One region of the Bacillus sp. UNC322MFChir4.1 genome, then DNA from elsewhere that is predicted to be linked to it. Evidence: riboswitches for the same ligand, from Rfam matches in the RefSeq annotation. Region 1 holds a riboswitch; the other holds the start of a gene.
The links. Region 1 has a riboswitch for preQ1 ahead of queC (7-cyano-7-deazaguanine synthase QueC). Riboswitches for the same ligand answer to the same signal wherever they lie in the genome.

Region 1 (3,421 bases):
AGTATTGTAAATGAAAAAGAACTATTCGAAAAATCGCTCAAACATCCTGTACTTGATGAGCTTAATTTATATCAATGGGTGCAATTTTTAGATTTACATGAACAGCGTCATCTAACACAATTAAAAGAAGCGAAACATGCAATTTTACAAAGATAAAGTGAAACTTCCATCAGTTGATTAACTAGCTGATGGATTTTTTATCGTTTTTGTACCACTCAGTATATGTATATTCCTCCTTCATATGTTGGAACATATATAAGGACATCTGAAAAGGAGTTGAAATAATGGGAAATAAAAAACGGGAGCAAGAAAGGCAATGGAAAGCGCGAAAAGAACAGCCGCCGCAGCATGGGAAAGTGAAGGCTTTTGCGGAACTTGTAGAGGAAACGAAAAAAACGTGATGCACCTGCATCACGTTTTTTTCGTTAAGGGGAATGTAAGAAGAAAAGTTGTTCCGATGTTCTTCTTGCTAGAGATGTCAATCTTTCCGTTCATTGCTTTTATAATACTAAAGACAACCATCATTCCAAGACCTGTTCCCTTTTCTTTTGTAGAATAGAAAGGTGAACCAAGGCGTTTTACTTGTTCGGCGTCCATACCGATTCCTGTATCTTGAATATGTAATTGGATGTGTTTATTAGCAGGTGTTACAGTAACTGTAAGGTCCCCGCCATTTGGCATTGCTTCAATACAGTTTTTTATAATGTTTAAAAGGCATTGATTGAGCTTTTGTTTTTCTCCCATTATATAAAATGTTTTACTTTGTTTCGTATAATGTATACAAACGTTAGAAAGGTTTGCTAATGGAGTCATGAGCGTAATTGCATGAAGTAATTCTTCTTCCAACTGTAATATTTGGACTTTTTCAATACTTGGTTTTGCAAATGTTAAGTAGTCTGTTAATACATGGTTTGCTTGATCAATACCGCGCATAGCGATGTCTAAATATAACAGTTTTTCTTGTTCTGAATGGCTTTTTGATTGTAGCAATTGAAGAAATCCTCTTGTTGATGTAAGTGGATTTCGAATTTCATGTGAAATAGAAGCAGCCATTTCACCGATGAGTTGAAATTTTTCGGCGTTCACAAGTTCTTTTGCAAAACGGACTTGTGATTGTAAAACGTCCATTAAGTATAAAATTAAGATCGTTCCTATAATTGTGCATAACTCATATATAATAAAATAAGATGTATAGTCCTTTGGGTTTGGAACGATAGATAGAAAATAGGGAATCCAGCCAATACCGTAAATAAGGCTGTAGAAAAAAGCTAAATACATTTTTGTTTTGATTTTCCCTTTTATATATATTTTGTATGTAGTAAAGAGAAAAATGTACAAAATAATAGAGGCAATAAGTGAAGGTATGAAGCCGCTGCCGCCAATAAAAAAACGATAAAGGTTCATAACACCTAAAATGGCACCGCCTGCTATTGGTCCTCCCGATAATGTTCCGACAACGAGCACGATATGTCGGAAGTCAAATTGAAAACCGTAATCAACTTTTGCAGCAAATGACATACAAACAATAGTGATAATGCTGCAGGAGAGAATAAATACAAACGAATTGAGCTTTGGAGAGCGATTTCCCTTTTCACTCCAAAATGAGTGATAAATTAACATTGTAACTAAAATAAATAATATATTTATGAAGAGGTACATAATAAAAAGCTTCAGGTTAAAAACCTCCTTGTACCGAGAAATAAAAGGTTTGATATATAAAATTATCATACTATTAATATGGAAGAAAATGAAATGTTATTTTTTGAAAAAACAGAAAAAATAGACGTTTTTCACACATCTACTCGGTATGTTACAATGTAATGTGAAAGTTAAAGAAGACAATCCATGCCTAGCATGGGAGAGGTTCGCGAACTCCCTCTATAAAAAACTATGAAGAGAACAATATCCTTTTAGGTATTGTTTTGTTTTTTTTAGTATGACAGTTCAAGAACGCTCTTTCTTCTTGGAATCGAGAATAGAGGAGAATGAGTGAAATGAAAAAGGAAAAAGCAGTTGTTGTTTTTAGTGGTGGTCAAGATAGTACAACATGTTTATTTTGGGCGCTAGAACAGTTTGAAGAAGTAGAAACAGTGACGTTTAATTATAATCAACGTCATAAGCTCGAAATCGACTGTGCGGCAGAAATCGCAAAAGAATTAGGTGTAAAGCATACTGTGCTTGATATGAGTTTGTTAAACCAGCTCGCTCCTAATGCGTTAACGCGTACAGATATGGAAATTACCCATGAAGATGGCGAGTTGCCGTCGACATTTGTGGATGGACGTAACTTATTGTTTTTATCGTTTGCAGCTGTGTTAGCGAAACAAGTAGGGGCACGCCATATTGTAACAGGTGTGTGTGAAACAGACTTTAGCGGCTATCCAGATTGCCGTGATGTGTTTGTGAAATCGCTAAATGTTACACTAAATTTATCGATGGATTATCCATTCGTTATTCATACACCACTTATGTGGATTGATAAAGCTGAAACATGGAAATTGGCAGACGAACTTGGAGCATTTGAATTTGTCCGTGAAAAAACGTTAACGTGCTATAACGGAGTGATTGGTGATGGTTGCGGTGAATGTCCAGCGTGTCAGCTTCGCAGTGCAGGACTTGATAAGTATGTACAAGAGCGTGAAGGAGCGAAAGCATAATGACACAAGACTTCTTTGGATTTCGCATTGTTGAAAATTTACAAAAAATAGATCAGGACATTGAGCGTAAGCAACTAAAGTATCATAATAAGCGTGTTATGGTGAGCAAAGAATTTACATTTGATGCTGCCCATCATTTGCACTGTTATGAAGGGAAATGTAAAAACCTTCATGGCCATACGTATAAAGTAATTTTCGGAATTAGTGGTTATGTCAATGAAATTGGTCTAGCGATTGATTTTGGTGATATAAAGGAAATTTGGAAAAATGAAATTGAAATATATTTAGATCATCGTTACTTAAATGAAACACTTCCAGCTATGAATACAACTGCTGAAAATATGGTTGTATGGATTTTTGAGAAAATGGAAGAGGCGTTAACAAAAGGTGCCAGGCAAAATGAATATAAAGGGGCGCGTGTTGAGTTTGTGCGCCTGTTTGAAACACCAACAAGCTATGCAGAAGTAAGACGGGAGTGGATGATGGGTGAGTAACATTCCTGTGTTAGAGATTTTTGGGCCGACAATTCAAGGAGAAGGAATGGTTGTTGGGCAAAAAACAATGTTTGTTCGCACAGCAGGTTGTGATTATAGCTGTGCCTGGTGTGATTCTGCATTTACATGGGATGGTTCGGCAAAAGAGCAAATTCGTCAAATGTCGCCAGAAGAGATTTTTTCTGAACTAGTGCAAATTGGTGGAGAAAATTTCTCGCATGTAACGATTTCAGGTGGGAATCCTGCCTTGTTAAAGCATTTAGGGGCATT
Region 2 (3,421 bases), 230 kb from region 1:
GATGATTGTTCAAGACAGGTGTTTTCCATACTCTTGTAGCTTTTCTCCAATCGTACATTGCCGAATACAGAAGGAGTGAGCATAATATTTACTCTGTTCTTTTCGAAAATGTTTTTGCAAAAAACAACCATCGCAATATGTTTCTAATAAATCGTTCACCTCGTTAATCAGCTGCTTACGATTCACTCCTTCTACACTCCTATTCTGTTATTTCTTTATGACTATCAATATCCGTTCTTTCTAGTGCTTGTGTTGCTAATTGATGCGCTTCTTTATTTTGCTTTCTAGAAACCGGTTCACATACTAGTTTTAGTTTCATCTGTTTTGCTTTTCGTTCAATTTGATCTAAATAATGAATTAAATGTTCCTCATAACACGGCCATTCACCCGCTAATTGTTGAAGAACCACTTGAGAATCACCGCGTAGTATCACCGATTCATACTTAACCCCTAGCTCTTCTAACATGTTCATTCCATATAATAACGCTGCATATTCCGCTTCATTATTATCATCAATTCCTTCTATGTAAGCATTGCGGCGAATTCGATACGATTTTCCCTGTCTCTTATAGTAAATACTTATCCCTACACCCGCTTCTTTTGTCTCAACATCATATCCTCCATCAAAGTACAGCGTAAGATCTTGTGGCTCTTCTTCAACTTGTTTACTTAGTTTCTTAACTTCTTTTAACGTCCACTCTACTCCCATTTCATCATGAAAAAACAATTCCTTTGCTCTCCCTGTTTTTTCAAAATCCGCAGCGAGCTGTATTGCCTCTTCTAAACGAAGAAAATCTGTTTCTAGGTTAGTCTCTAAACCTTGTTTTGTTCGATATAACCAAGTAATTTTATATTTCATTATGCTCCCCCTTTAATATGCAAAACCCATGCACATTCATACTAAATATTATGCTCTTATTTTATCCTATTTTGTCTATGCGGACCGTATTCTATTCGAAATTCATTTATCTCCATAAAGCGGATGAGTGTATTTAACCGCGCGTAGTAGCGATTTATATGCTGCAAAATAACACGAGAAAAATAAATAAGAGCTGCCACAATAAAGTGAACAACTCTCTAATGAATCTTACACAAATTTCTCAAACTGTACTCGTTTGTTAATAAAATACATAACAGGCCCTCCGATTACCATTACAACAAACTCACCAATCGCACATGTTAACCATGTAAACAAAAATGGTAAATCAAACGCAAGATTGAGTTCAATTGCAATGATAAACATTGTAATTGTAAAGACCACTGTATTAAAGATCATACGACCCCATATCCCTTTTATAAAACGCATTGAAACAATTGTACAAAGTAAGGCGATAATAGATTGCCCCACTCCAAATACAAGGTCATATGCAATCATTGGTGAGAAAAAGAGGTTTGCTAAAAATACACCTAACACAATTCCGTAAATATATTTTTTATTGAACACAATAAGATGATTAAACATTTCTGAAATACGGAATTGAATATTCGTAAAACCAAAAGGTTGAATAAGCATAGTAACAGCAATATATAGTGCCGCTAAAATACCGTTAGCAACAAGTGTTTTAACTTTCATTATACGATCGATCTCCTTAGTTTTTTTACGTGGGATGGTTACGAACCACGTCAATATTTTAATAAACAAAATTAAATTATAATTATTATTCGAGTCCAAGTCAATATAGAAAAATCGTTACTTTATTTATGAATAAATAAAGTACAAAAGGGTGCTCATACACTGTCCTTTTCTATTTAGAGGACGTATAATAAAAAACATGAAAGATTTAGGAGGTTTGTTCATGGCAACAACGATTCAAAACGAAAAAATGATCGTGTCGATTTCTGAAAAGGGTACAGAACTGCAAAGCATTCGCTTAAAAGATGATTCTACCGAATATTTATGGCAAGGAGACGCAAAGTATTGGGGAAGACGTGCACCTATTTTATTCCCAATCGTCGGAAGATTAGTAGAAAATACATATTATATTGATGGTAAACCGTATTCATTAACACAACATGGCTTTGCCCGAGATTTAACATTTACGATTAAAGAACAAGATGAATCAAAAATTACATATGCAATAACTAGTAATGAAGAAACTTTACAAAACTATCCATTTGCATTTGAATTGCTTATTTCTTATGAATTAAATGAAACATCTATATGCGTAACATACGAAGTATTCAATTCTAACTCGGAAGAAATGTATTTTTCAATTGGAGGACACCCCGGTTTTAATTGTCCATTATTACCAAATGAATCTTTCACAGACTACTATTTATCTTTCGGTACTCCAGAGCGTCTAGAAGCAAGTGTATTAGAAGGACCGTTTCTTTCTAAACAAAAACTCGTAGTAGCAGAAGAAGCAACAGAACTTCCACTTACGTATGATTTATTTCAAAACGATGCGCTTATATTTGAAAATATGCGCAAAAGTGAAATTACTATCCGTTCTCACAATCATAATAAATTTGTCAAAGTATCATTTGAAGGATTCCCATTTGTCGGTGTATGGACACCAGGAAAAGATGCACCGTTCTTATGTATTGAGCCTTGGTATGGCATCGCCGATGAATTAGAACCGGCAAACGAATTCAAAGAGAAAAAAGGAATTCAAATGTTAAAAGCGAATGAAACATTTACATGTTGCTATAGTATTACAATCGGTTAATTGGAGGGTTTCAGTTTGATTGAAGTGTACATTGATGGTGCATCAAAAGGAAACCCCGGCCCTTCCGGCGCTGGGGTATTTATTAAAGGGATTCAACCGCCTGTACAGCTGACTGTTCCGCTTGGAGTTATGAGCAACCATGAAGCGGAGTATCACGCATTACTTACTGCATTAAATTATTGCACCGAACATAATTATAAAATTGTATCGTTTCGAACAGATTCACAACTTGTAGAACGCGCGGTTGAAAAACAATATGTAAAAAACCCATTATATGCACCACTTTTAGATGAAGCACTAAAAATAATCCAGCAATTTGATCTCTTTTTTATAAAGTGGATTCCAAGCAGTCAAAATAAAGCAGCCGACGAATTAGCACGAAAAGCCATACAAAAAAATGAACGGAGGTAGTGTATTGAAAAAAGAGTGGATTGCGCCTCTCGCCTTATTGTTTGTTGCTTTCATTTGGGGAGCTACGTTTGTTGTTGTTCAAAATGCCATGTCATTTGTCGGGCCATTTACTTTTAATGGTGTACGTTTTTTATTAGCTGGAATAATTTTATTGATCATTCAGCTCATTTCTATGAGAAAAATACCTATTAAACACGTAGGCTATAGTAGTGGTGCTGGTATGATAATAGGATTCTTTTTATTTGTCGGGTATTTATTACAAACATTTGGTTTATTGTATACAACCTCTTCTAAGGCCGGGTTTTTAACAGGGCTCAGCATTGTCATGGTACCCATTTTAT

Region 2: it holds a riboswitch for preQ1, as region 1 does, so the genes downstream of both, BR72_RS17375 (QueT transporter family protein) here and queC (7-cyano-7-deazaguanine synthase QueC) in region 1, are expected to answer to the same signal.

The regions. Positions count from the first base shown of each region.
Region 1 is NZ_KN050809.1:255,143-258,563, reverse strand. It holds gene BR72_RS18580 (DinB family protein) at 1-156, shown strand, start outside; gene BR72_RS27185 (DUF6254 family protein) at 285-401, shown strand; gene BR72_RS18570 (ATP-binding protein) at 412-1,620, opposite strand; PreQ1 riboswitch class I at 1,855-1,898, shown strand; gene queC (7-cyano-7-deazaguanine synthase QueC) at 1,995-2,657, shown strand; gene queD (6-carboxytetrahydropterin synthase QueD) at 2,657-3,151, shown strand; gene queE (7-carboxy-7-deazaguanine synthase QueE) at 3,144-3,421, shown strand, end outside.
Region 2 is NZ_KN050809.1:25,123-28,543, forward strand. It holds gene BR72_RS25805 (zinc-finger domain-containing protein) at 10-186, opposite strand; gene BR72_RS17370 (ribonuclease H family protein) at 200-859, opposite strand; gene BR72_RS17375 (QueT transporter family protein) at 1,088-1,573, opposite strand; PreQ1 riboswitch class I at 1,584-1,628, opposite strand; gene BR72_RS17380 (aldose 1-epimerase family protein) at 1,797-2,669, shown strand; gene BR72_RS17385 (reverse transcriptase-like protein) at 2,685-3,080, shown strand; gene BR72_RS17390 (DMT family transporter) at 3,085-3,421, shown strand, end outside.